4 regions of the Polaromonas sp. LjRoot131 genome follow, and region 3 is predicted to be linked to each of the others. Evidence: predicted binding sites of a transcription regulator. Region 3 holds the regulator's gene; each other region holds the start of a gene.
What was found. The regulator sigma-54, encoded in region 3, starts transcription at its own class of promoters, with help from an activator protein. The targets are predictions, from matches to a motif close to TGGCANGNAANCTGCTTT.
Positions count from the first base shown of each region.

Region 1: the regulator sigma-54 is predicted to act here: its motif matches at 1,508-1,525, upstream of glnA (type I glutamate--ammonia ligase).
Region 2: the regulator sigma-54 is predicted to act here: its motif matches at 4,260-4,277, upstream of ACSQ27_RS19885 (pilin).
Region 4: the regulator sigma-54 is predicted to act here: its motif matches at 3,711-3,728, upstream of ACSQ27_RS09470 (DUF2126 domain-containing protein).

Region 1 covers NZ_CAXUPF020000006.1:21,296-28,404, forward strand. Annotated here, with positions in the region: gene glnA (type I glutamate--ammonia ligase) at 41-1,456, opposite strand; gene ACSQ27_RS22220 (competence/damage-inducible protein A) at 1,684-2,508, opposite strand; gene ACSQ27_RS22225 (EI24 domain-containing protein) at 2,523-3,452, opposite strand; gene ACSQ27_RS22230 (sterol desaturase family protein) at 3,578-4,540, opposite strand; gene ACSQ27_RS22235 (polysaccharide deacetylase family protein) at 4,546-5,406, opposite strand; gene ACSQ27_RS22240 (YncE family protein) at 5,538-6,551, opposite strand; gene ACSQ27_RS22245 (alpha/beta fold hydrolase) at 6,691-7,109, shown strand, end outside.
Region 2 covers NZ_CAXUPF020000004.1:514,887-521,995, reverse strand. Annotated here, with positions in the region: gene ACSQ27_RS19900 (tetratricopeptide repeat protein) at 1-1,183, opposite strand, end outside; gene ACSQ27_RS19895 (tetratricopeptide repeat protein) at 1,180-3,564, opposite strand; gene ACSQ27_RS19890 (hypothetical protein) at 3,806-4,105, shown strand; gene ACSQ27_RS19885 (pilin) at 4,327-4,788, shown strand; gene ACSQ27_RS19880 (tetratricopeptide repeat protein) at 4,797-6,764, shown strand; gene ACSQ27_RS19875 (glycosyltransferase family 2 protein) at 6,761-7,109, shown strand, end outside.
Region 3 covers NZ_CAXUPF020000004.1:291,578-298,686, forward strand. Annotated here, with positions in the region: gene argS (arginine--tRNA ligase) at 1-935, shown strand, start outside; gene ACSQ27_RS18950 (SPOR domain-containing protein) at 994-1,635, shown strand; gene ACSQ27_RS18955 (thiol:disulfide interchange protein DsbA/DsbL) at 1,764-2,426, shown strand; gene lptA (lipopolysaccharide transport periplasmic protein LptA) at 2,575-3,198, shown strand; gene lptB (LPS export ABC transporter ATP-binding protein) at 3,215-3,997, shown strand; gene ACSQ27_RS18970 (RNA polymerase factor sigma-54) at 4,132-5,667, shown strand; gene ACSQ27_RS18975 (THUMP domain-containing class I SAM-dependent RNA methyltransferase) at 5,809-7,109, shown strand, end outside.
Region 4 covers NZ_CAXUPF020000001.1:2,005,119-2,012,227, forward strand. Annotated here, with positions in the region: gene ACSQ27_RS09440 (metallophosphoesterase family protein) at 1-382, opposite strand, end outside; gene ACSQ27_RS09445 (hypothetical protein) at 420-1,229, opposite strand; gene ACSQ27_RS09450 (hypothetical protein) at 1,265-1,744, opposite strand; gene ACSQ27_RS09455 (helix-turn-helix domain-containing protein) at 1,948-2,331, shown strand; partial or broken gene ACSQ27_RS09460 (MFS transporter) at 2,380-2,754, opposite strand; gene ACSQ27_RS09465 (ComEC/Rec2 family competence protein) at 2,969-3,709, opposite strand; gene ACSQ27_RS09470 (DUF2126 domain-containing protein) at 3,860-7,109, shown strand, end outside.

The DNA of each region.
Region 1 (7,109 bases), on a different contig from region 3:
AAAAAACCACAGTAAGCGGCTGGGCGCGAGCCCTCCTGTTTTACAGGGAGTAGTACATGTCGAATTCGATGGGGTGGGTCGCCTGGCGCAGGCGGGTCACTTCACCCATCTTCAGTTCAATGTAGGCGTCGAGCATGCTGTCGGTGAACACACCGCCCTTGGTCAGGAAGCTGCGGCCCACGTCGAGCGCGTCCAGCGCCTGGTCCAGGCTGTGGCAGACGGTTGGCACTTTTGCATCTTCCTCGGGCGGCAGATGGTACAGGTCCTTGGTGGCGGCTTCGCCGGGATGGATCTTGTTTTCCACACCGTCCAGGCCGGCCATCATCAGGGCCGAGAAGCCCAGGTACGGGTTCATCAGCGGATCGGGGAAACGCGCTTCGATACGGCGGCCCTTGGGGTTGGCGACGTAAGGAATGCGGATCGAGGCCGAGCGGTTCTTGGCCGAGTAAGCCAGCTTGACCGGTGCTTCGTAGCCGGGAACCAGGCGCTTGTAGCTGTTGGTGCCGGGGTTGGTGATGGCGTTCAGGGCACGTGCGTGCTTGATGATGCCGCCGATGTAGTACAGCGCGAAGTCGGACAGGCCTGCATAGCCGTCGCCGGCGAACAGGTTTTTGCCGTCTTTCCAGATGGACTGGTGAACGTGCATGCCGGAGCCGTTGTCGCCGACGATGGGCTTGGGCATGAAGGTGGCGGTCTTGCCGTAGGCATTGGCCACGTTCTGCACCACATACTTCAGGATCTGGGTCCAGTCGGCGCGCTGCACCAGCGTGCTGAAGCGGGTGCCGATTTCGTTCTGGCCGGCGCCGGCCACTTCGTGGTGGAACACTTCGACCGGAACGCCCAGCGATTCGAGGATCAGGGACATCTCGGCGCGCATGTCTTGCGTGCTGTCGACGGGAGGCACGGGGAAGTAGCCGCCCTTGACGGTTGGACGGTGGCCGCGGTTGCCGCCTTCGAGCTTGGCGCCCGAATTCCAGGGAGCTTCGTATTCTTCGATCTTGAAGAAGGTGCCCGACATGTCGGTGTTCCAGCGCACGTCGTCAAAAATGAAGAATTCCGGCTCCGGGCCGAAGTAAGCAGTGTCGCCCAGGCCGGAAGCCTTGAGGTAGGCTTCTGCGCGCTGCGCAATGGAGCGCGGGTCGCGGTCATAGGCCTTGCCGTCGGCGGGCTCGAGCACGTCGCAGCTCATGAACAGCGTCGTTTCTTCGAAGAAAGGATCGATGTTGGCCGTTTTGGGGTCAGGCATCAGCTGCATGTCGGAGGCTTCAATGCCCTTCCAGCCGGCAACCGAAGAACCGTCGAAGGCGTGGCCCGACGTGAATTTGTCTTCGTCAAAGTGGGACACGGGCACGGTCACGTGCTGCTCTTTGCCCCGGGTGTCGGTGAAACGGAAATCAACGAACTTGACTTCGTTTTCCTTGACCATTTTCATGACGTCTGCGACGGTCTTTGCCATCAAAATCTCCTGTGCTGGATGGGTGGTTGAAAATTATCTTCGGGCCTGTTGAATGCACTTTTTGTGCCAAAGCCGTTGGCTCTACGGTTTCCTGCCAAGCCTCGGATTGTGCCGTTATCTGGCCTCACTTCCAGCCTTGGCGAGGCTGAAAAGAGAAAAAACACCTGGCGGTAACGATTGCACCATTTGAGTGCATTACCTCAAGCGCACCTTTTAAGTGCAAAAAATCAACGCACCAACTCGGGGCCGAACTTGAGATCAAATTTGTGCAGGCCGGCCAGCATGGCGGGGTAGGCCAGATTCACCGCCTCGGGCGCGCCTTTGACGCCCAGCTCAATATGGCGGCCGTATTCCGGGTGGTCCACGCTGGGCAGGCTGAAGACTTTGACGCCGGCGTGCGCCGCTTCAATCGCGAGCATCAGCGGCGTCAGCATGGCTTCCATGGACCCAAAAATGATCACCGATTTTTCGGTGTAGGGGGACTTTTGGTGCAGATGGGCATAGTGCGTGTCGAGCGCCCATTCGATCATCGGCCAGGCCATGACGGGGAACCCGGGAACGAAGTGAACCGCGCCCTGCCCCGCCCGGCAGGTAAAGCCGGGGATCTTGTTGTACGGGTTCGGAATGATCTCCGCCCCCACCGGAAACACCCCCATGTTCAGGCGATGGATGTTGTCGTCGCGGTCGGGCTCATAGGGTGTGCCCTGCTCTTTGGCCACGTCCGCCATGCGTTCGAGGATCAGGGTTTTGGCCGTGGGATGCAGGGCCAGTTCGACCCCCAGCGCCTTCGCCGCGCACTGCCGGGTGTGGTCGTCGGGTGTGGCGCCTATGCCGCCGCAGGAAAACACCACGTCGCCGTTCTCGCGCGCCGCCGCGAAGGCGCGCGCCAGCGTGGCGGTAATGCGCTCCGGGTCGTCACCCACATAGTCGGCATAGGCCAGCTGCAGGCCGCGCGCGCCCAGCAGTTCAATGGTTTTGGGCAGGTGTTTATCGGCGCGTTTTCCCGAGAGGATTTCGTCGCCGACGATGATGAGGCCGAAGTGAGGAGTCATGTTTCAGGAGAGGTTCAAGGCAGGGGTATATCGGGTTTTCCGCCCATCGAGCCGAAGCTGGGCGCGGGCCCCGGCAGGGCCTCGGGGGCCAGTTCCGCCGCCATCGACGTGATCGCGGCCTGCGCCAGCGGGTCCGGGACCAGCGCATTGTTTTTCTTGCGAAGCTGCTCCAGCGCAGCCAGGGTGTAGTGGGCGAACCAGAGCGAGGAAAACGCGAACACCAGGGTGTAGATCCAGATGGCCACCGGCACCAGCAGGGGTGCCATGGCCACGAACATGGCGCCGGAGGCCCAGATCAGGCTGGGTGCGGCGCCCAGGTAGCCGCTGAGCACGCCTATGGCCAGCAGGGGCATGCGGTGTTCCTTGAAAATCTGCCGCCGCTCCTCGCTGCTCGCGTGGTCGACCATGGCGTCATAGGACATGACGCGGTAGGTGAGCCAGCCCCAGATCAAGGGCGGCAGCACCAGTATCAAGGGCGGAATCAGCCACAGGGGAATCGACACAAGCAGTGCGACGACCGCCAGCAGGGTCGAGCCCAGCGACCAGAACAGGCTGGCCAGCATGGAGCCTCCCAGTTTGCGCTCCAACTGCGGGAAGCGCCGTTCGGCCACCAGCGCCACCATGGCCGGCGTCATCAGAATGGCCACAAACAGCAGCGAGACGATCACGATCACGGGGATGGCCAGGAACAGCAGCAGCGCGGGCGCCAGCACCATGCGCAGGCTGCTCAGGCCCAGCGTTTCGAGCCAGCGCACCATGCTGTTGACGAGCTCGTAATTGCTGATCTGGGAGCGGATGGCCTCGACCGCGTCGCTCCAGAAAAAGTAGCCCAGCCCGAGCGAGATCGCCCCCATGATGACCAGGGGCAGCACCGACAGGGCAATGACCCGCGGGTGCAGGCAGTACATCGCGGCACGCCAGAAAGCATCAAGGAGTTTGCTCATGAAAACAGTGTAGCCCCCACGGTCATTCACTTCGTGTAATTCCCTGCCCCCTCAGGGGGCCGCCCGCCTGTGGCCCGGCAAAGCCGGTTCCACGGCTCAGACTTGGTTGAAAACCTCAGCTATCTTCAGGCCTTGCCGAATAGTCGCTTGAGGCCAATCCACTGCTGCGACCAGAAGCCCTTGCCATAGTCGCGGTTGGCCTCGACCTGGTCGCGGATACCGGTCGGGTCATAACGCTGCTCAAAATTGGCCGTGCCGAACAGCACATCCCACCAGGGCAGCAACACACCAAAATTGTGTCCCCCCAGGACAGTCCGTTCAGCCTTCACCGTCTCATGTCCGATGCCTATGCTGTGGTGCAGCCGGTGAAAGCGCGGGCTCACCCACAGGCGCTCGCCGATGCGGCCGAACCAGATGCGCACATTGGCATGCTGGAAGCTTTCGCTGAGCTGGGTGAAGGCTACGATGGCGACGAACTGGCCGGGCTGCACGCCTATGAGCTGGGCCACCAGCACGACGATGGTGTCGACCAGGATATCGTCGATCAGGTGGTTGCGGTTGTCGCTCCACATGGTCATCTGCCGCTGCGCATGGTGCAGCGAATGCAGGCGCCACCACCATTCGACCTGGTGCTGGCCGCGATGTGTCCAGTAAGCCACGAAGTCGAACACCACCAGGTAGATCAGCAGGCTGACCACCGCGTGGTCGCTCACGCCCGGCCAGAGCTGGTCGAGGTGGAAAGTGCCGTAGCCGGCGGTGCGCAGCGCGCCGAAGGCTTCGTCGAACCACGGGTCCAGCGTGAAGAACAACGCGATGCGAAACAGGCCCAGCCGGTGGATCAGCGTGTACAGCACGTCGGTGCGTATGGTGGCGCGGTCGGTCACCGGCTCCACCGGCCGCCAGCGCTGCAGCGGACCTATGAGGGCCAGAAGGATCACGACCTGGATCACGCCCACCATGAACCAGGCGGTGGCATCGTAGCCGTCTTCCAGCAGGTTACCCATGCCCAGCGCAAACATGGCCGGTTGCACGGCCGCCTCGAACAGCCATTGCTGCGCCGCTGAAAAAGAATCGCTGAACCAGTCCATGGCGTTTATTTTGCGGGCTTGGCCGGTGCCGGGCCGGACTGCGCGTCAATCCAGTCCTTGTACTGGGGGTGCTCGCGCAGTGTCTTGAAGCAGAAACCGCGCGCCTGCAGGCCGGTGACCAGCGGCTCCAGCACCTTGGGTGCCCACGGATCCTTGCGCGACCAGATGCCCAGGTGGGCCAGCAGGATGTCGCCGGAGCGCACATCGCGCAGCGCCTTCTTCAGCAGGAAGTCGTTGGGGTATTTCTCGCTGGCCAATTCGTCGCCCAGGAAGCCCGCGGGCGACCAGCCCACATGTTCATACCCGCAGGATTTGGCGGCGGCCAGCAGCGCGGGCGAGGTCTTGCCGCCCGGCGCCCTGAACAGCGGTAGCGGCTTCTTGCCGGTAATAGCCTCCAGGCGTTTGGCGGACCTGCCGATTTCCTCGCAGTACTGCGCGGCCGACCAGGTGAAGTCCTTGCCCTCCAGCTGGCCCGCCGAGGGCCGCATCCTGAACTGCGCCTGCGAACCCGGTGCCGCAGGCACATCGCCGCGCCAGTACACATGGTCCCAGGTATGCGAAGCAAACTCATGCCCCTCAGCCGCCCGCGCCTTCCACCAAGGCGCCCAATGCGCGCCCAAACTGCCGTCACCCTCTTGCGTGCGCTCATTGGCCGCAAAAAACGTGACCTTGACATGGTGCTTGTTCAGGATGTCGGCCATCAAGGGCGCGACGGCCATGTGGCCGGTGTCCAGCGTCAGGTAGATGGGTTTGCAAACGGCTGCGACCGGCTGTACCGCATTTTGCGCAACGTTCTTGCCCGCAGCCCAGGCGGGATGCACGCAGGCAACCAGCAAAATAGCAGCCAGCGATGGCAGCGAGTTCATCGTCAAGCAGAGGCCGCGGAACCGGCTTTGCCGGGCCGCAGGCGAAGCGGCCCCTTTCGTGATGAAAGGGGCAGGGAGAAGCCGCAGGCTACACGCAGAGAGCGACCGTGGGGGTTCCATCTTTCGGCCGCTCAACGGGGGGCGTGATCCAGGGTCCAGACGCCATGGGGACTCTTTCCGACATTCACCTGCCGAACGATCTTGCGGGTCGCCACGTCGATCACCGTGAGCTTGCGCGCCCAGCGCGAGGTCACCAGGATCTGCTTGCCGTCGCGGCTCACGTCGATGCAATCGGGGCCGCCCGGCGCAGGAAACTGGTCGACCACTTCGAGGGTTTGCAAGTCTATGCGGCTGATGGTGTTGGCCACGCGGTTGCTGACCAGCACGTGGCGCTTGTCGCCGAAGGCGCGAAAGGCATGGGCGCCGGCGCCGGTCTTGATGCTCTTGGTGCGCTGGGGCTGCGCGCCGCTCACGTCATAGACCTCGACGGCGTCGCCGCCCGTCAGGCCCACCAGCATGAATTTGTCGTCGGCTGTGCCGTAAACGTCGGCCGGGATGGGGCCGGTCTTGGTGCGCCACTTGATGGCCTGGCTGGCCAGGTCGATGGCGATCAGCTCGTCGCTGTCCTGCATGGTGGAATAGATCGTCGTGCTTTTGCTGTCTATCCACAGATGGCTGGGGGTCTTGCCGGTGGCCACGCGTTTGGCCAGCGTGATGTCCTTGCCGTCCCACTTGTAGATATCGATGTGGTTCAGGCGGTTGGCGGCCGTGACGAACCATTTCATGTCGGGCGAAAAGCGCAGCTGGTAAGGATCCAGGATGCCGCGTATCGTGCGCTGCACCTCGGCGGTTTTCGGGTCGATGAAGGTCAGCGAGTCCGACAGGGCATTGGCCACGATCACCGATTTTTCGTCGGGCGTGAGGTAAAGGTGGTGCGGCTGCTTGCCGGTGGCGATGCGCCGGGTCTCGGTCCAGGTGGCCGGGTTGATCACGCTGACGGTGTCGTCCAGCGAGTTGAGCACGAAGACAGGTGTGGTGATCCCGGAAGCGGCCGGAGCCGCCGCGGTCTGGGCAAGGACCGGAAAACTCGCCAGGGCGGCGAGGGCGCACAGCCAGGCGGCTGCAGAACGGGCTGAAACATTCACAAAAACGGTCTTTCTAGGTGCAACCAGCTAGTGTAGCGGCGCGAAGTTGCCGCAAAACCACTCAAGCCGGCAAATAGCAGCCTGCAGGAGACCTAATGCGCTGGACGCCCTATCCGTTTACATCCCTTACGATGCGGTGATGAATTTGACGGAGATGGTGGAAATCAACGGGGTGCGCCTGGAAGTCAGGCGCATTGCCGGGCGGGCCGACCTGGCCACGATTGTTTTCCTGCACGAAGGCCTGGGCTCGGTCGCCCTGTGGACGCAGCGCGGGCTGGACTGGCCGCAGGCCGTGTGCGAAGCGACAGGCCGGGCCGGCATCGTCTACTCGCGGCGCGGCTACGGCCGGTCCGCACCCGTGCCCGACGTGCGCGGCAGCGGCCGGCTGCCGCCCGACTACATGCACTGCGAAGCCTGGGAAGTGCTGCCCGCCCTGCTGCAGGCCTTGAACATCAGCCGGCCTGTGTTGCTGGGCCATTCCGACGGGGCCACTATCGCCCTGCTCCACGCCAGCCGGCATCCCGTGTCGGCCTGCATCGCAATGGCGCCGCATGTGCT
Region 2 (7,109 bases), 220 kb from region 3:
CCGACTGTGATGAATTGGCGTAGGCGAAGAGTTCCAGGCGCCCGGCTGATCCGGTCACCAGGGCGGCAAGAATGCTCTCGATGAAATAACCGACGGGATGGGCGCTCAAGTCCGCCGAGACGATGCCGACCCGCAGGCATCGATCGGGCACCGGGCTGTTGTTCAAAGGCTGCGGTGGCGGGGCCAGGCGGGCGGCCGTTTCGCCAAACCGGCGTGCTTCCTCCACCAACTCCTGCGGCGGCTGTTCGGACAGGTAGTTCTGGACCATCAACAGATTGCTGTGGGCCACCAGAAGATCCGGCTTGAGCGTCATGGCCTTGCGATAACTCGCCAGGGCCTTGTCCAGGTCGCCGAGGTCCTTGAATGCGCTTCCCAGGTTGTTATATGCATCCGCGCTATTCGGGTCGAGTTCCAGCACCCTGTGATAGCTTGCCGCCGCGTCGCTGAACTTGTGCAGGTCCATCAGCACATTGCCGAGGTTGCCGTGCGCGGCCAGAAAGTCCGGCTTGATCTTCACGGCAAGGCGGTAATGGCTGACCGCCTCATGAAACTGCCCTTTGAAGTTCAGGATGAGCCCCAGGCTGTTGAGGACATTGACATTGTGGGGATCCCGAACAAGGATATGGCGGAAGCCGGCCGCGGCTTCGTCGAATTGATCGAGCCGCACCAGGAGGTAGGTCAGCTTGTCCTGGGCTTCGGCGTAGCCCGGTTGAATTTCCAGGGCACGACGATAATTCTTCATGGCCTCCTCGTCACGCCCCTGCTCCTCCAGCGCTGCACCCAAGGCCATTTCCGCTTCCGCAAAATCCGGTCTCAGCGTGAGTGCCTGGCGATAGGCGGACACGGCTGCCTCATGTCGATCCAGCCGGGCATACGCAGCCCCCAGGTTGAAGTGGGCGCCGGCCGAATCAGGTTTGTACTGTACGGCTTTGGTGAAGGCTTCCAGGGCCTGCTGCGCATCCCCGCGGTCCAGCAAAATGGTGCCTCGATTGAAATGTGCCCGTGCCAGCTCAGGTATCAGGCTGAGGGCCGTGTCGTAGCACCGCAATGCTTCTTCCGGCTGGCCTTGTTGCTCCAGCGCCATGCCTTGCTCCAGCAATTGCTCGGCCGATGGCTCGGGGCTCAAGGACGCCTGGCTTGGCGCGGGATCTTCGGTCTTGGCCAGCTGCTCACGCGTGCTCATCGTTCATCTCTTGCTTTTGTAGAAGGCGCGGAATTTTGCGCCCACCATGCTTGCCACATGCCGCGCAGGGCGGCTTCAAAATGCTTGGCAAAGCGTGGTGCGTCGAAGATCGGCGAGGTGATCACCTGCGACCGCAAGCCTGCACGCAGCGTGGCCAGTTTCTGCAGATCGCCGGCATGCTCGACTGCGCGGGCAAGATAGTCATCCGGGTCCGCGGCGACCCACTCGGCCAGCCCCGCGTTCATCATCAGGCCAACGCCCTGGCGCGACAGAAACCGTTCGCCCGTCAGTGTCAGCACGGGTACACCCATCCACAAGGCTTCTACCGTGGTTGTTCCACCGGGGTAGGGAAAAGGGTCCAGGGCAATGTCCACTTTCTGATACGCCGCCAGATAGTTTTCGCGGGGAACATAGTCTTCCAGGATCAGCCGACCAGGCTCAATGCCGTGGGCTGCGAAACGAGCAATGACCTCGCGTTGCGCGGACGCCTGCTGCAGCTGGCGGGCCTTGAGAAACAGGCGGCTCGCCGGCACGGCATTCAGTATCTGTGCCCACAACGCCACGACGGCATCATTCATCTTGGTGAGGTTGTTGAAGCAGCCGAAGGTGACATAGCTGTTGGTCAAGGCCGGAAGCGGCGAGACGGTAACGTCCGTGCGTGGCGGCGTAAAACACAGCCGCGTTTCCGGCAGGCGCCAGATTTTCTCCGTGAAGCTGCTTTCCTCGCTGGCCGGCAAGGTCCAGGGGTCGGCGAGGAGGTAGTCCATGGCCTGCACGCCGGTAGTTGCGAAATAGCCCAGCCAGGACAGCTGGACCGGCGCGGGTTTCCAGGCGAATACCGGCAGGCGGTTGTACGCTGTGTGCCCCGAAAGGTCGATCAGGATGTCAATCCCGTCGTCGCGTATCAGTTCGGCCACATGTTCATCGGACAGTCCCACCACTGGATGCCACGCATGGCAGCAGGCTTTGAGCCGCTGGCTGAGTTCGTCATCACAGGTACGCGTCGGGTAGCAAAACAGTTCCAGCGAGGCGGCGTGGGAGGCCAGGGCCGCAAAAACGCCATCCAGAAAATAGCCAACGGGGTGAATGCAAAAATCCCCGGAGACAAAGCCCACCCGCAGGCGGCGCTGAGGATCGGGTGGATTGTCCCAAGCCAGCGTTGGCCGCGCGCGGCGGGCAATCACCTCCCCGAAACGCCTGGCCTGCGCCAGCAAATGCGGAACAGGCTGGTCGGCGAGGTAGTTGTGTACGAAGAGCAGGCTGTTGTGGGCCTCGGTGAAATCAGGCTGGAGTTCCAGCGCGCGGCGCGTGCTTTTCAGGGAGCTTTCAAGCTGCCCAAGATCCTGCAGGGCATTTCCGAGATTGCTGTGGGCCTGCGCGTAATCAGGCCTGATGGCCAAGGCGTGCTGGTGAAGTTCAACCGCTTCGTCAAATTTCCCCTGCGTCTGAAAAACCGCGCCCATGGCAGTCAGCGATTCGGCGAAATCCGGATTGATCTCCAGCGCCTGGCGGTAACTCGACACGGCAGAGTCGGCGTCGCCCAGTTCGGAGAGAAGATTTCCCAGGTTGTGGTGAGCCTCGATGAAATTCGGCCGGATATCCAGCGCCCGGCGATAGCTGTCCACCGCCTCCGTCAGCTGTCCCAGCGTGCGCAGGGTGGCGCCGAGGTTGTTGTGTGCAAGCGCATCTTGCGGGTCGGCCGCCACTGCCCGACGAAAACTGGCGGCCGAATCTTTGAACCGTCCGAGTTTTCTCTGGACGGCTCCCAGGTTGTTGAGCCAATCCGCATTGTGCGGATCGGTTTCCAGCATCTGGCGATAGGTGTCCGCGAGTTCATCGAATCGCTTGGACTGGTTCAAGACCTTGACCAGCTTGTCATACGCCTCGGTATAAGCGGGATTGATCTCCAGCGCGCGGCGATAGCTTGCCACCGCCGCTTCATCCTGCCCGAGTTCTTCAAGCGCCGCTCCGAGGGCCATTTCCGCTTCGGCAAATTCCGGCTTGAGCGCCAGCGCTTCGCGGTATGCGGGGACGGCCGCCTCGTGCTGATCCAGCCGTGAATAAGCGGCGCCCAGGTTGAAGTGGGCGCCGGCTGATTCCGGTTTGTAGCGCACGGCCTGGGTGAAGGCCTCCAGGGCCTGCTGCGCATCGCCGCGGTCCAGCAAAATGGTGCCTCGATTGAAGTGCGCCCGCGCCAGTTCGGGCATCAGGCTGATGGCCGTGTCGTAGCACCGCAGCGCTTCTTCTGGCTGCCCTTGCTGCTCGAACTCCATGCCTTGTTCAAGCAGCTGCCCGGCGGATGCCTCGGGGCCCGATACCTCTTGCGTGGCGGCTCCGGCGTCAGGACGCCCGGTCTTTGCTACTCGATCAAATATTCCCATCCCTTGCCTCTTCAATTGATTGCGGCCTCAGCCGAATGGTTTAATGGGTGCGCTGAAAAGACGGATGCGCGCCGTCTTCCTGAATGCGGATTGGACTACCCATGGGACTGAGGGCCTGGACGCCAGGCGTCATTGCCTTTGGGTCGCGACTCGATCGAAGGGCAAACCGCCCCCGACCCCGGTACATTGCCATGACGCCATTTTTATAATGCCACAATCGTGAAAAGCACCTGGAGGCCACATGATATTGAGTTGGTTTGACGCTCGTGAAGCGAAGACGTTTGGCGAATCCCTCGCGCGGTATTTTCTGGAGGGCATGCCTCCCGCCAACCAGATTGGGGACAAGGCATTCGCGCAGAAGTCCACCAAGCTGCTTGGGAAAATGGCGGACCAGATCTACCATTTCAAAAGACAGCACAAACTAAACACCTATAAAAAAGCCCAGCTTGGCAATGCTTTCAAATGGAAGCTCAAGGATGCGGGTGTTGCGCCTGACTATACGGATGAGCTCACCAAATGGCTGATCCGGCATATTGGGTAAGCGCCCAAGGGCTCGCCGTCAAATCGGTTTAGGGACAATGGGGTGACAAAAATGCCACTTTCGGTGACTTGAATTGACAAGAAGCGCTCAAGCAAGCCGGGTTTTGGCTCACTCCCTTTGATAAAAACCGCAAGTTCAGGGGCCAAGCCCGGTTTGGCACAGAAACTGCTGTAAGTTGCCAGCTATCTGTGTTTGTTTGTTTTTTCATTTAAGGAGCTTTTATGAAGCGTTCTCTCCAGCAGGGTTTTACCCTGATCGAATTGATGATCGTGGTTGCGATCATCGGTATTCTGGCCGCTGTGGCCCTGCCGGCGTACCAGGACTACATGGTCCGCGCCAAGGTCTCTGAAGTTGTGCTGGCCGCATCTTCCGGCCGTACGGCTGTGTCCGAGACTTTCTCGCAAAAGTCCACAATGCAGCTGAACCAAGCGTCCATGGGCGTGCAAAGCCAGACTTCGCGCTATGTGGCCTCGGTGGCTTATTCGGGCGTGAACTCCACGCAGGGCGACATTATCGTGACGTCCTCCACTGATACCGGCCTGTCCGCTGCAGCCAGCAAGACCATGGTTCTGCGCGGCATTGGTAGCACCGCCACCGGCACCGTTGCCTGGAGCTGCGGTACTGACGGCACCGCCGCCGCGATCCCCAAGAAGTACCTGCCAAGTTCGTGCAAAGACTTCTGATCGATTGATTGGATACAAAGCCCCTTGGCCTGGCCAAGGGGCTTTTTTCTTTTTTGCGCATGATTCGAACCCGATACTTCATTGCGGCCGCGGCTGTGCTCGCCGCCGCATTGTTGGCTGCCATCTACTGGCCGGGTTTGCACGGCGATTTCTTTTTTGACGATGAACCCAGCATTACCCTCTCGGAGGGTGTGCGCCTTGAGACTTTTTCTCTGGAGTCTCTTCACAAGGCCCTGGCCAGCGGCGGCGCCGGCCCCTCGGGCAGGCCGGTCGCCCAGTTGAGTTTCGCGCTCAACCATTATTTCAGCGGCTTCGATCCCTTCGTTTTCAAGGCGACCAATCTCGCTATCCACCTTGTCTGCGGTTTGTTGGTGTTTGCATTGGCCCGGCGCGTGCTGGGCACCACCAGGCCGCCGGTCCGGCAAAGTGCGCTGCTGATTGCGTCGGGTATCGTGACCGCGCTATGGCTGCTGCACCCCATCCAGCTGCTCCCGGTCTTGCATGCCGTGCAGCGCATGACAAGCCTGTCGGCCTTCTTTCTGCTCGCCGCGCTGTTGCTGCATATCCGAGGTCGTGAAAGAGCGGGGCGTGCCGCCGCCGCGTGGCTGTTGCTGGCATGGGGTATTTTCTGGCCGCTTTCTTTCCTCAGCAAGGAGAGCGGTGTGCTCTTTCCTGCGTTTGCGCTTGCCTGGGAACTGGTGGTGCGCAGGAATTCATCCGGCCGTCTCGATCATTTTGCGCGTGGCCTGATGGCTTTGACGGCGCTGTTCCTGGTGGCCGGGCTGGCGTATGCGCTCTCCGCGCGCTCGCAATGGTTGTGGGCGGGCTATCAACTGCGCCCGTTCTCACTGACGGAGCGCCTGCTGACGGAGGGGCGTGTGCTCTGGTTTTACCTTGACCTGATTGTTGCGCCGGACCTCAAGGCGTTCGCGCTGTACCACGACGATTTTGTGGTGTCCCGCAACCTGCTGACGCCATGGACGACGCTGCCCGCCTTGCTGGGGCTGGGCGGCCTGGTCTTGCTTGCATGGCACACGCGAACACGCGCGCCGCTTGTCGCGTTCGGCATCTCGTGGTTCCTGGTCGGGCACGCGCTGGAATCCACGGTATTGCCCCTGGAGCTTGTGCACGAGCACCGCAACTATCTGCCCGTCCTGGGCATCTTTGTGACGGCCGGATGGGCCCTGATGCTGGCGCTGGAGCGCCAGGGGACGCACAGGACGATAGGCATCGCGTTCGCGGCGGCAGCAGTGGGCTATTTTTCCTTTGTCACGGCCTTGCGCGCGCACCAGTTCGGCGACAAGGCGCGGCGTACCCAGATAGAAGCCCAGAACCATCCGGCCTCAGCCCGCGCCCGGCACGAGGCCGGCATCTCATTGGCGGGATTGCCGGATGCGGCCTTGCGAGACTCGCCAACCTACGCTTCAGCCCGCACGCATTACGAGATGGCCGGCAAGCTCGACCCGAATCTCAAGATGAGCTGGCTGGGGCTGATCCACCTGGACTGCAAGGCGGGAATGCCGGCGAAACCGGCGGATGTTCAAGAGTTGTCACGCCGCCTGCGGGAGACACCTTTTGCGCCGGGCGATACAGGCGTGCTGTTCAACATGAAAGAGATGTCGATTGCCGGCTCGGTATGCCTGAGCCGGTCGGAGATGGACGGTGTGTTTGCCTCCGCCCTGGCCAACCCCGGGGTATCGCCCGGAATCCAGTCCATCTTGCATTCCTGGCATGCCGACTACCTGTGGCTGCATGAACACGACCTTGCTGCAGCCCGCCTTGCATTGGGGCAATCCCTGGTACTGAACCCGTCCAACCCGAGCAATCGCCTCAAATGGGCACAGCTGCTCGTGATCTCCGGGGAGCTGGCGCAGGCCCGGCAATTGCTCCAGGCATTGCGGACGGAGTATTTTTCGGCCGAGGAGCGAAAGACCCTCGACGAGCTGCTTGCTGCGCTTAACATGGCGGCACGTTGACGCCCACTGATCGCCTCACAATGCCCCACACCGTCCCCCTCTCCATTGTCCTTCCCGCCCGGAACGAGGCGGCCGGCTTGCGGGACCTCCTCCCCCGCATCCTGGCCGTGATCCCTGATGCGGAAGTGCTGGTGGTCGATGACGGCTCTACCGATGACACGCCCGCCGTGTGCATCGAACACCGGGTCAAACACCTGCGGCACCACTACGCCAAAGGCAATGGCGCGGCGATCAAGACTGGCGCCCGCGCGGCGCTCGGTGAGGTGATTGTTTTTATGGATGCCGACGGCCAGCACAAGCCCGAAGACATTCCAGGCTTGCTGGAGGAGTTCAACAAGGGCTACG
Region 3 (7,109 bases):
ACCTCAAAGCCTTCTCGGTCAAGTTCGACAACTACTACCTCGAGTCCAGCCTGTACAGCTCGGGCCGCGTCGATGCCACCGTGGCCAGGCTCAAGAACGCCGGCAAGACCTACGAGCAGGACGGCGCGCTGTGGCTGAAGTCGACCGACTACGGCGACGACAAAGACCGCGTGATGAAAAAGAGCGACGGCAGCTACACCTATTTCGTGCCCGACGTGGCCTACCACCTGGCCAAATGGGAGCGCGGCTTCGGCAAGGCGATCAACATCCAGGGCATGGACCACCACGGCACCATCGCCCGCGTGCGCGCCGGGCTGCAGGCCGCCGGCGAGGGCATTCCGCAGGGTTACCCCGACTACGTGCTGCACACCATGGTGCGCGTGATGCGCAACGGCGAAGAAGTCAAGATCTCCAAGCGCGCCGGCAGCTACGTCACGCTGCGCGACCTGATTGAATGGACCAGCGCCGACGCCGTGCGTTTCTTTTTGCTGAGCCGCAAGCCCGACACCGAATACATCTTCGACATCGACTTGGCCCTGGCCAAGAACAACGAGAACCCGGTGTACTACGTGCAGTACGCGCATGCGCGCATCTGTTCCATCCTCACCACCTGGGCCGGCCAGGGCGGCGACGAAGCCAGCCTGAAGTCGGCCGACCTGTCGGCGCTGGACAGCCCCCAAGCCCAGGCACTGATGCTGCTGCTCGCCAAATACCCCGAGATGCTGGCCAATGCGGCAGCCGGCCTGGCGCCGCACGACGTCGCGTTTTACCTGCGCGAACTCGCGGCGAGTTACCACAGCTATTACGATGCCGAGCGCATCCTGGTCGACGACGAGGCCGTCAAGCGCGCCCGGCTGGCGCTGGTCGCGGCAACCGCGCAGGTGTTGCACAATGGCCTCGCGGTGCTGGGCGTGAGCGCCCCGCGCAAGATGTAATGCAAGCAGGCGGCAGCACCCTAATTTTCAGGACAAGACAATGAACGTGGGCAAGGGAATGAACACTCAAAAAGGCGGAACCCTGCTGGGTTTGGTGATTGGCGCGCTGATCGGCCTGGGCGCCGCGCTGGCCGTGGCGGTCTACATCACCAAGGTGCCCGTGCCTTTCATGAACAAGAGCCAGGCGCGCAACCCCGACAGCGATGCCGCGGAAGCCAAGAAGAACAAGGACTGGAACCCGAACGCGCCGCTGGCCGGCAAAAACCAGCCCAAGCCGCCGGCGCCTGCCCAAGGCCCCGCCGAAACGCCCAGTGTCGCCGTTCCCGACCCGTCCGCCGGCTCCAAGGCCGCGGCTTCGGCGCCCGCTAAAACCGCCGCCGCCAAGCCGGCCCCCGCGGCCGACCCGCTGGGCGACCTGGCCAAGGCCAAGGTCGAAGGCCTGTCGTCCAGCCCGGGCGTGGACCCTTTCAGCTACTTCATCCAGGCCGGCGCCTTCCGCACGCCCGAAGACGCCGAACAGCAGCGCGCCAAGCTGCTGCTGCTGGGCATGCAGGCCAAGGTCACCGAGCGCGAGCAGGCCGGCCGCACCGTGTACCGCGTGCGCCTCGGGCCTTTCGATAAAAAGGAAGACGCCGACAAGGCCAAGGAACGGCTGGACAACAATTCCATCGAAACCGCGCTGGTCCGCGTACAGCGCTGAACCCCGACCGCCGATAAGCTGAACTTTTCACGACGCGGGTGTACAAACCCCTGTGCCCCGCACCTTGAGGGCTGCCGTCCGGAGGGGCGGTTTACCCACCATTTCCGTCATACCAGGAGAAGAATCTGATGCAACGCCGTGAGTTTTCGTTTACAGCCGCTTCGGCTGCCGCCGCCACCCTGGGCGGCATCGCCCTGCCCTCGCTGGCGCAAGCCCAGGCCAGGGCCTTCAAGGACGGCGCCGATTACCTGACGCTGGACAAGCCGGCGCCCACCGAGGTCCCCGCGGGCCAGGTGGAGGTGGTCGAGTTCTTCTGGTACAGCTGCCCACACTGCAATGCCTTCGAGCCGCAGCTCGAGGCCTGGATGAAGCAGGCGCCCAAGGATGTGACCGTGCGGCGCGTGCCGGTGGCCTTCCGCCCTGATTTCGAACCCCAGCAGCGTCTTTTTTACGTGCTGGAAGCCATGGGCAAGGTCGAGGAGCTCCACAAAAAGGTGTTTTACGCCATCCACGTGGAAAAACTTGCGCTCGCCAATGCCGACTCCATCACCACCTGGGCCGAGAAACAAGGCCTCGACAAGGCCAAGTTCGTCGAGATGTACAACTCCTTCACGGTCACCACCAAGGCCCGCAAGGCCACGCAGCTGCAGGACATCTACAAGGTCGACGGCGTGCCGGCCCTGGGCATTGCCGGGCGCTATTACACCTCGGCCACCCTGGCCCAGAGCATGACCCGCGCCCTGCAGGTCACGGACGCGCTGATCGCGCAGTCGCGCGGCAAGGCCAAATAAGGCGTCCGGGGCCGCAACGGCCCGCCGCCCAAAAACCCGCCGCATTCCAGGCGGGTTTTTTTATGCCCCTAATATTCCCCGTGCAAGCCATTCCCGCAGCTTGCATGGCTACAATGGCCGAACCCCAAAGCAGCAAGATTCGTGCCTTATGAAACACCCCCTTTATTCCCTCATCCTGCCGGCCGCTTTGGCGCTGGGGGCGGCATTTCCGGCCTGGGCTGAAAAAGCCGACCGGGACAAGCCCATGAACGCGGAGGCCGACGCCCTGCGCTATGACGACCTCAAGCAGACCAGCGTGTTCACCGGCAACGTGGTGATCACCAAGGGCACGACCATCGTGCGCGGCGCGCGGGTCGACGTCATGCAGGACCCCGAGGGCTACCAGCAGGCGGTCTCCATCGCGGCGCCCGGCAAGCTGGCCTTCTACCGGAAAAAGCGCGACGGCGTGGACGAATACATCGAAGGCGAAGGCGAGCGCATCGAATACGACAGCCGCGCCGACCTCGTCAAATTCATCACGCGCGCCGTGGTGCGCCGCTACAACGGCGCCACCCTGGTGGATGAAACCACCGGCGCCGTGATCGTCTACGACAACAACACCGACGTCTTCACCGTGGACGGCGGCGCGCAGAACAAGACCGCCGCCAACCCGAGCGGCCGGATACGCGCCATGCTGTCGCCGCGCGCCGCCGCGTCGGCCCCGGCCAGCGTACCCGCGGCCCCGCCCGCCGCCCTGCGCCCCAGCACCACGCTGGGCACTGAAAAGAACTAGAAAGAACCTTTCACAGATGGATGTGGTGACTGACACTTCGGCGGCCCCCGCCGCCACCCCCAGCCGCCTCGTTGCGCAAGGGCTGCAAAAATCCTACGGCAGCCGCAAGGTCGTCCAGGACGTCTCGGTGGCCGTGCAAAAAGGCGAGGTCGTGGGCCTGCTGGGCCCCAACGGCGCCGGCAAGACCACCTCGTTCTACATGATCGTGGGCCTGGTGCGCGCCGACGCGGGCGAGATTTCCATCGACGGCCAGTCGGTCGAGCACATGCCGATTCACCTGCGCGCCCGCCTGGGCCTGAGCTACCTGCCGCAGGAAGCCTCGATCTTCCGCAAGCTCACGGTGGAGGAAAACGTGCGCGCCGTGCTCGAACTGCAGCTGGGCACCAACGGCAAGCCGCTGGGCCGTGCCGAGATCGAGTCGCGGCTGGACGGCCTGCTGCAGGACCTGCGGGTAGACCACCTGCGCAATTCGCCGGCGCCGGCGCTGTCGGGCGGCGAGCGCCGCCGCGTCGAGATCGCGCGCGCCCTGGCCACCCAGCCGCGCTTCATCTTGCTTGACGAGCCTTTTGCCGGCATTGACCCGATCGCCGTGATCGAGATCCAGCGCATCATCGGCTTCCTGAAGTCGCGCGGCATCGGCGTGCTGATCACCGACCACAACGTGCGCGAGACGCTGGGCATCTGCGACCACGCCTACATCATCAGCGACGGCCACGTGCTGGCCCAGGGCACGCCCTCCGAGATCGTGAACAACGCCGATGTGCGCCGCGTCTATCTCGGTGAACACTTCAAGATGTAGGATGACACTCCCCCTGTTGTCGCTCACTTCGTGTAGCTCCCTCCCCCCCGAGGGGGCGGCGCCTGCGGCCTGGCAAAGCCAGTTCCGCGGCCCCTGCTTGAACTCTTTCTGCTCTCCCGTCAGAAATCTTTGAGATGAAGCAAGGCCTGTCATTACGCGTCTCGCAGCATCTTGCGCTGACGCCCCAGCTGCAGCAGTCGATACGGCTGTTGCAGCTGTCGACGCTTGAGCTGAGCCAGGAAGTCGAGCAGATGCTCGACGAAAACCCGTTTCTCGAGGTGGCCGAAGAAACGGCGGTGCGCGAAGAGTTCGGGCTGGAGCACCTCAACACGCCGGTCAGCCAGGACAGCCGCGAGTTTGAATCCGCGGCGGATTCGACGGGCGGCGGCGCGGAGGATGCCGGGACTTCGGCCCCCGCCGATGCCGAGGTCAGCGCGGAGCCCAAGCTCGAGGAAAGCTGGGAAGGCGACGGCACGGTGGAAACCACGCCCGACGACAGCGAATGGGGCAGCGATGCGCCGGCGCGCAAGAACAACAACGACGAGGGCGACACCGAGGCCTCCGACCTGACCGGCGCCCACGAGTCGCTGCAAGACCACCTGCACCGCCAGTCGCTGGGCCTGCGTCTGTCCGAAGAAGACCGCGCGGCCCTGCATTTCCTGATCGAGTCGCTCAACGACGACGGTTACCTCGAAGACAGCCTGGCCTCGCTCGCGGCGGGCCTGGCCGGCGACGACCTGGAACAGGCCGAGGACCTCGAGCAGCGTTTTGCCATGGCGCTCAAGCTGCTGCATCACATGGAGCCTGCCGGCGTGGGCGCGCGCAACCTGGCCGAATGCCTGGGCCTGCAGCTGCTGGACTGCAAGGACTGCGAGGAGACCCGCGCCGCCATCGCCATGTGCAAGCAGCCCATGGAGCTGCTGGCCAAACGCGACGTGAAACGCCTGTCGCACCTGTGCGGGTTCACCGAAGCCGCCGTCCGGGGCGCGATCGCCGTGATAGGCCGTCTCGACCCCAAACCCGGCCGCCGCTTCGTGAACGTGGAGCGCAACCTGATCGTGCCCGACGTCATCGTCGTGAAGTCGGGCCGCGGTTTCAAGGTCTCGCTCAACGGCGACGTGATGCCGCGCCTGCGCGTGCATGACATCTACGCCAACGCCCTCAAGCAGCACAAGGGCCAGGGCGGCCAGGCGCTGCAGCAACGGCTGCAGGAGGCGCGCTGGTTCATCAAGAACATCCAGCAGCGCTTCGACACCATCCTGCGCGTGAGCAGCGCCATCGTCGAGCGGCAGAAAAACTTCTTCACGCACGGCGAGCTCGCCATGCGCCCGCTGGTGCTGCGCGAGATCGCCGACGAGCTGGGCCTGCATGAATCCACGATTTCGCGCGTGACCACCGCCAAGTACATGGGCACGCCCTTCGGCACCTTTGAGCTCAAGTACTTCTTCGGCTCCGCCCTGGGCACTGAAACCGGCGGCAACGCCTCCAGCACCGCGGTGCGCGCGCTGATCAAGCAATTCGTCTCGTCCGAGAGCCTGAAAAAGCCGCTCAGCGACAACCAGATTTCCGAAATGCTCAAGGAGCAGGGCATTGAATGCGCGCGCCGCACCGTGGCCAAGTACCGCGAGGCGCTGCGCATCGCCCCAGCTAATTTGCGCAAATCGCTATAACTCCGATTCTCGGGCGCATGGCGGCGTTGCGCGGTGCCCGGAATCCTCATGCACCGCAAGTGCATTCCGGTTCCTGCGCTCCGTGCGCCTTGCCCGGCATCCCGATAATCGAATTTCCAGCAGTCCTTTGAAGAATCCGACATGAACCAGCTCCAGTTATTTTTACCGTGCGCCGCGGGCGTTGAAACCTTGCTGGCCACCGAGGTCAAGCGCGTCACCGGTATCGACGGCAAGGCCTGGCGCGCCGGCGTGCAGTTGCAGGCTTCCTGGCGCGACGCGCTGCAGCTCAACCTGCACAGCCGCCTGGCACAGCGCGTGCTGATCGAGCTGCAGCACAACCAGTACCGCAGTGAACAAGACCTGTACAACGCCGCGGCCAACGTGGCCTGGGAAATCTGGTTCACGCCCAAGCAGACCTTCAAGGTCGAGATCACCGCCCAGCACAGCCCGCTGCAAAGCCTGAACTTCGCGGCACTGAAGATCAAGGATGCGATCGCCGACCGTTTTCGCGCCAAGTTCGACGACGTGCGGCCCAGCGTCGACACGCGCTGGCCCGACGTGCGCGTCTATGTGCACCTGACGACCGACACCGTCACGATTTACATCGATACCTCGGGCGAACCGCTCTTCAAGCGCGGCTGGCGCGAAGACAAGGGTGATGCGCCGCTCAAAGAAACCCTGGCCGCCGCGATGATCGCCGCCAGCGGCTGGGACCAGCTGTGCAAGGACGGCGTGCCGCTCTACGACCCTTGCTGCGGCTCGGGCACCATCGCCATCGAGGCGGCGCAGATCGCCTGCAACATCGCGCCCGGCATCAACCGCCGTTTCGCCTTCCAGAAATACCTGCCCTTCCAGGGCCATGTGTGGGACGGCCTGCTGGACCAGGCCGAGGCCGCCATCACCGAACCCACGGCGCCGGTGTTCGGCAGCGATGTGTCCTTCCGCATGGTCGACTTCGCCGAACGCAATGCCGAGCGTGCCGGCGTGGCCAACGCGGTGGAATTCCGCGGCGGCGACGCGCTGCAGCGCATGCCGCCCGCGCCCTCGGGCGTGATGCTGGTGAACCCGCCCTATGGCGAGCGCATCGACGTGGCCGGTGTGGCCGGCATCACCGGTGTGCAGGGCCGCGACCAGCGGCGCCAGCAAAGCCGGGACGTCCAGCACGACCACCGCAACCAGCCCATCGACGAGTTCGGCCAGCCCTTGAACCCCGATGGCGGCGACAGCCGCGAAGAGCCCGCCTTCGAAACTTCGCGCGACCGCTCGGCCAACCCCGGCCGCGAGCAGGCGCAAAACGCCTGGGGCGAGGAAGCGGCCGACTTCTTTCCACAGCTGGCCGCGCACTGGAAGAAAAACTACGCGGGCTGGACGGCCCACGTGCTGACGCCTGACCTCAAGCTGCCCGGCAAGATGCGCCTGAAAGAATCGCGCCGCGTGCCCAT
Region 4 (7,109 bases), on a different contig from region 3:
CCTGGACATGCTCTTGGCGATTGCGAAATTTTGGCGGCGTAGGCAGGCTGGGATACCAGACGCTTTCCCGGAATACGCCGCCCAGGCCGGCGATCCGGAGCCCATTGGGCAAGGCCACCACCCGGCCGTCCAAGTTTCTGTCTGCCAGCTGGCTGCCCCAGAGGTGGTTCCAGTTGCGCTCGCTATCGGTATCGTGATTGCCGTGGATGTACCAAAGCTTGTCGACAATCGATGCCAGCTCCTCGTGCAGCGGACGCACCGGCTCCATGTCCCCCAGCACTATGACCGCTGATGCACGCAGCTCATCCGCGGCTCGCAGAATGTCGTCGAACTTCCCGTGCGGGTCGCCGCAGAACAAAACGATATCACCAGGGGTTTTCACAGCACTTTGAGCTCGCAAAACCTGGGATGGCTCTGAACTACTGCTTCGGAAGCATGGCGCCAATACGCCAGCTCACCATTCCTTTATAGGCATCAGGCTTTCCCTCGTACGCTTGGTCGACCGCAGTCTGAAGGGCCTTCACCCACTTTTGGAGGTGGGCAATGAATTGGCTCTTGGCGGGATCGGCGGCAATCTCCGCTTTGCTCCAACCACCCGTGAAGCCTTCGGAGTCCGGGAAGATGTCAAACGTCACGTCGAGCTTCTTCGAGTGCATGCTGTCCCGAAGAACGCCAACACGAACGGCCTGTTTCTGAAGAGGTGCTGCATTTTGCGGTTGCGTGATATCGGGCGTCGCTCCGGACTGATATTTGTTGACGGAGACAAATGCGCAATTGGTGCCGCGGGTGAACGTCGGCTGTTCAGCACTCAGCACGACGCCGTAGATGTCCTGCGCGCCGGCACCCCCACCGCACGGGGTGGGATTCGTCCAGGATGTGTGCTTCTTGTTTTCGGCGTGGGAAACCCGCACGCTTTGAACTTCACGCACTACGCCTTGCTCAATGCGCACAAAGTTGGTTCGACTGACAACATACTCACCCGTGCTCGGGTTGTCCCTATTCAGTAAGCCTTTGGACGGCGTCGCAGACAGGAGCGTCCAGCCCTCGCCAGGCAGCCAGATGGGGTAGCCGCCGGCCGTCAGGGTTGCGGTTTGCGGCATGCCAGTTACCGCATCGGCTGACGCACGATGCTCGGCGCTGCTGGAAACGTACAGCTCCTGGGCTGTGACGGACAAAGAAGCTGCGGCCAGTAGGGCAACGACAAACCGGCTTTTGAAGGATTTTTTCATGCGGATGTTTGCAGGGGGAATAGGGAAACGCAAAGCTATTGCTGCAAAGGAAAGGTGTGGTGGAGGACTTTTTTGCGCAACCGCTTGACTGGTGTGGCTAGCATCGAGTCGGCATACGTCACACCCTCTGCCGTCTCGTAAATATCGGCCAACTGACCAAGCTCCGACGGCTCTTCAGCCCTCCAGATCGCCCGCAAAGGTTCCATCTTCCATTGACTGGTGCCGTTGAAGTGTCCGGGGGTGACGATGAATACCGAGTCAAGCTGCAGCTGACTCGTCACTTCCATCTGAGCCAACCCCTCCACGTCCGCAATGTTGGAAACCAATATCGTTCGGCTGACTCGGAAGGAGTCATCGTCAATGGAATCTGGTTGACTGATCGACACAAGGAACCAGGGTCGTTGAAGGGCAAGCTCCGCGGCCCGCCAATGAGTCAGTCCATCCCCAAAAGGGTTCAATGGCGCTTTGTGCTGCTTGTGAGTAACGAACATGTTGAATTCATGGGTTTTGGCCATATAGACAGCCGGCTTATCGGGAAGGTCTAGCACGCCAGATACCCAAATGCATTCAGTCCAGCCAGTTGCAGAGCCTCCTCAAGGCGGTCCGGCCTGCAATTTTCAATCGCAATATAGATCTAATTTGTTGCCTTACAACAAATTAGATCATTCTACATACGACGTCGATTGTCAACACTTTCATCCGTATTAAAGGATGTGATGTGCAACGTAAGAAAAGGGAATTTCCTGAAGACCTTCGACGGAGATTGGGTGCTGCTATTGCGGAGCGGCGCAAGCTAGGCAAGCTGACTCAGGACGAACTTGCGGGCTTGGTTGAGGTCGACGCAGAAACCGTCTCTCGGTTTGAACGTGGCATTTCCATGCCTTCACTTGAACGCCTATGGGTTATTGCGGAGGCACTTGATGTGGGTATGAGCGACCTGCTGGTAGCAACAAGCACGCTGCCGAACGATCAAGCTCGCAGGCTTACGGCAATCATGGACGGCTTAGCCATCGCGGATCAACGATTGCTGATGGATTTCGCCCAACTTCTCCAAAAGCGACAGGTGGGCGATTTACCCTCCAGTCGCCGAAAACAAGAATGACTCTGAACGTCGTTCTAACGTTAACAGTTTGAACCATCCAGATAGATTGAAGAACCAGGCAAACATGGCCGCCGCCCACAGCACGCCCACCACATTGGCGGTTGCCACATTGCGCAGGCGGAACATGGCCAGTGGCACCAGCGGCGTCTTCACTTTGGACTCGATGACCAGGAAGATGGCCATCAGAACGGCGGCCACGCCCAGCAGGCCCAGCGTCTGGCCCGACAGCCAGCCCGCTTCATTGCCGTTGACGATGCCGTACACCGCCAGCATCAGCGAGGTAGTAACGGTGATGGCGCCCCACACGTCCAGCTTCGCATCACCGGCCTGGCCCTTGCCGCCGGGCAGCAGCATGACGCACAGCGCAAACACCGCGGCGCCTATCGGCAGGTTGACCAGAAAGATCCAGTGCCAGCTGTATGTTGACCTCAACCATCCCAAGAACGCTGATGCGCTTCTTAATGAAGTTTTAAAGGAGGTCCATGTCCTGATGACTCAGAAAAAGAGTTGAAGGAATGCCTCATGCAGCTAGGCAAGCCGAACGCCTATGGACAAAATATTGACTATTTGTCCTAAAAACTTGTGTTCTCCATGGACATGGCTGAAATTCCTGAAACGCTAGGATCCACGGGGCGTTTTAGCCATGTCCATACCCTGACAACAAACCGGTAAGCGGTGGGTTGCTGTTGCCGTGCGGCGCCTTGAGCCGCACCGTCATGCGCCAGCGTTCGCCGGCACGCAGGGCCTGCGGCTGGCGCTGCAGGGCCAGCGCCGCTTCGAAGGGGTCGGCATCCTGGGCCAGGGGGCGGGGCTCGCGCCCGGCAAAGCCCGAATACCAGCCCAGCAGAATCTGCGGCGGCAAACGAATATCGCGGCCGTCCAGGCGGGCGGATTCGATGCCGAGGCGAAAGCGCAGGCCGTCTTCGCCGGGCTGCGGCATGGCCAGCACGCTGCCCGTGACCTCGATGTCGCGGCCTTCCAGGGCCGGATCCAGGGCAGTGGACTGGAAAATACAGGCCCGCCAGCCGGCCGAGCCCCAACCCAGCAGCACCGCCAGGGCAAACGCGAGCATCGCCCTGCCCCATGGGGGTTTTATCGCGCTCCTGCCGAAACGCCACAAAAGCCCGGCCGCCGCGACAACCAGCAGGCAACACAAGGCATAGCCTGGCTGCGGCCACAGCGCGGGCTGCTGCAATTGCAGGGCCACGCCTGCGATGAAACCGGCCAGAACAGGCCCCGGGCTCACAGCGTATCGCCGTGGCACCGTGAATACAGCAGGCTCCAAAGCCGCCTCCCCTTCTTTTTTTTGCTTTTTTAGGAAGCTGTTTAACGGGAGGCCCAGGCAAAGCGCCGACAGCAAGCCATGCAAACTCCGCATATGGCGCAGCTCTTGCTTTCAGAAATGCCGTCAAATCCGGGTAAGCTGTCTACGCGTCCCAATGTCCAGGCTGCATGATGTGGTGGCCTGTGATGGATTTATTTTTCCGGCGGTGTGTAGCGCCCTGTTATTTTTTAAAGCGAGGTTGCCTTGTCCATCCACGTTGCCCTGAGCCACATCACGCATTACAAGTACGACCGGCTGGTGAAACTCGGCCCCCAGGTGGTCCGCCTGCGGCCCGCGCCGCACAGCCGCACACAGGTGCTGTCCTATTCCCTCAGGGTTGAGCCCGCCGGGCATTTCATCAACTGGCAACAGGACCCGTTTGCCAACTACCAGGCCCGCCTGGTGTTTCCCGAGCCGACGCGCGAGTTCAAGGTCACGGTGGACCTGGTCGTCGAGATGGCGGTGTTCAACCCCTTCGACTTCTTCCTGGAACCCGCTGCCGAAGAATTTCCCTTTACCTACAACGCGCTGCAGGCCCGCGAACTGGCGCCCTACCTGGCCACCCAGCCGGCGACGCCGCTGCTCAAGCGCTACCTCGACAAAATCGACCGCACGCCCAAACGCACCATCGACTTCCTGGTGGGCCTGAACCAGGGCCTGCAGTCGGACATCAAATACTCCATCCGCATGGAGCCCGGCGTGCAGACGCCCGAAGAGACCCTGCGCCTGGCCTGCGGCTCCTGCCGTGACACCGGCTGGCTGCTGGTGCAGCTGCTGCGCCACATGGGCCTGGCCGCGCGTTTTGTCTCGGGCTACCTGATACAGCTCAAGGCCGACGTCAAATCGATCGACGGCCCCAGCGGCGCCGAAGCCGACTTCACCGACCTGCACGCCTGGTGCGAGGTCTTTCTGCCCGGCGCCGGCTGGGTGGGCCTGGACCCGACATCCGGCCTGATGGCGGGCGAAGGCCACATCCCGCTGGCCTGCACGCCCGAGCCCTCCAGCGCCGCGCCTGTTGAAGGCGGCGTCGACAAGTCCGAGGTCGAGTTCGAGCACCACATGGCGGTGCAGCGCATTTACGAATCGCCGCGCGTGACCAAGCCCTATACCGAGGAGCAATGGCAGGAGGTGCTGGCGCTGGGCGAAAAGGTCGACCAGGACCTGGTGGCCGGTGACGTGCGCCTGACCATGGGCGGCGAGCCGACCTTTGTGGCCACCACCGACCGCGACGCAGCCGAGTGGAACATCGACGCGCTGGGCCCGACCAAGCGCGGCTACGCGACCGAACTCGTGCAAAAGCTGCGAGCCGAATACGGCGAAGGCGGTTTCCTGCATTTCGGCCAGGGCAAGTGGTACCCGGGCGAGCAGTTGCCGCGCTGGGCACTGAGCATCTTCTGGCGCAAGGACGGCCAGCCGATCTGGCAGAACCCGGCGCTGTTCGCCGACGAACGCCAGCCCTGCAACTACACCAGCGCCGACGCGCAGCGTTTTGTGCAGACGCTGGCGGGCAAGCTGGGCCTGGCCACCACCTACATCACGCCGGGCTATGAGGACACCTGGTACTACCTCTGGCGCGAGCGCCGGCTGCCGGTCAACGTCGACCCCTTTGATTCGAAGCTGGACGACGCCATGGAGCGCGAGCGCCTGCGCCGCGTCTTCATGCAGGGCCTGGATTCCGTCGTGGGCTATGTGCTGCCGCTGCAGACCAAGGAGCAGCTCAAGCAGCGAAACGCCGGCGCCTCGCCCTCTCTGGCCGGCCCGAAATGGACCACAGGCCCCTGGTTCTTCCGCGAAGAACGCATGTATTTGATGCCGGGCGACTCGCCCATGGGCTACCGCCTGCCGCTGGATTCCGTGCCCTGGGTGTCCAAGACCGACTACCCCTACATGATCGAGGCCGACCCCTTCGCGCCGCGGCAGGAGCTGCCGGCCGCTTCGGCGCTGGCCGCGCGCTACAACGGCAGCTTCAGCGCGGCCCGCGGCGCCACGCCGGTGGCGCCCTCGGCAGGTGGCAGCGCCAGTTCACTCGCGCAGTACATGGCGCGCTACATGGCCGGCAACACCGCGCTGTCGCAAGCCAGCCGCATCCTGCAGTTCCGCCCGCTGGGCACGAACGGCGCCCCAGGCGCGGACGGCAAACCGGCCGGTGCCGCGCCCGAGGCAGCCGCGCCCCAGGACGACCGCGCGCCCAAGCCTTTTGAATCGGCCGCCTGGCTGACGCGCACCGCGCTGTGCGTCGAAGTGCGCGACCCTTCGCGCGCCAACGGCCCCAAGGACAAACCCAAGGCCGACCCCGACAGCAAGGCCAACAAATCGGGCCGCGGTGAAGTGGGCGCGATCTACGTCTTCATGCCGCCCATGGAGCGGCTGGAAGACTACCTGGACCTGCTGGCCGCCGTGGAAGCCACGGCGCAGTCGCTGGGCGTGAGCATCGTGCTCGAAGGCTACCCGCCGCCGCGCGACCCGCGCCTGAAAATGCTGCAGGTCACGCCTGATCCGGGCGTCATCGAGGTCAACATCCACCCGGCCTACAACTGGGGCGAACTGGTGGAACACACCGAGTTCCTCTACAAGATCGCGCACGAGACGCGCCTGTCGGCCGAGAAGTTCATGACCGACGGCCGGCACACCGGCACCGGCGGCGGCAACCACTTCGTGCTGGGCGGCGCCACGCCGGCCGACAGCCCCTTCCTGCGCAAGCCCGAGGTGCTGGGCAGCCTGATCGCCTACTGGCATAACCACCCCTCGCTGAGCTATCTGTTCTCGGGCATGTTCATAGGCCCGACCAGCCAGGCGCCGCGTGTGGACGAGGCCCGCAACGACCAGCTCTACGAACTCGAAATCGCCTTGCGCGAAATCGAAAACAACCGCAAGAAGTACGGCGCCGACATGCCGCCCTGGCTGGTGGACCGCACCTTACGCAACATCCTGGTCGACGTGACCGGCAACACCCACCGCAGCGAGTTCTGCATCGATAAGATGTACTCGCCCGATTCGACCACCGGGCGCCTGGGCCTGCTGGAGCTGCGTGCCTTCGAGATGCCGCCGCATGCGCGCATGAGCATCGCCCAGCAACTGCTGCTGCGCGCGCTGGTGGCGCGCTTCTGGAACAAGCCCTACCACGGCCGCGTCACGCGCTGGGGCACCGAGCTGCACGACCGCTTCCTGCTGCCCGGCTTTATCCGCATGGATTTTGAAGACGTGCTGACCGAGTTGCGCGAAGCCGGCTACCCCTTCGACATGGCCTGGTTCGAGCCGCATTTCGAGTTCCGCTTCCCGCTGATCGGCCAGGTCAAAACCAACAGCATTGAGTTGACCTTGCGCAGCGCGCTGGAACCCTGGCACGTGATGGGTGAGGAAGGCTCGGCCGGCGGCACCGTGCGCTACGTCGATTCCTCGCTGGAGCGCATCGAGGTGCACGTCACCGGCCTCAACGACAACCGCTATGTGGTCA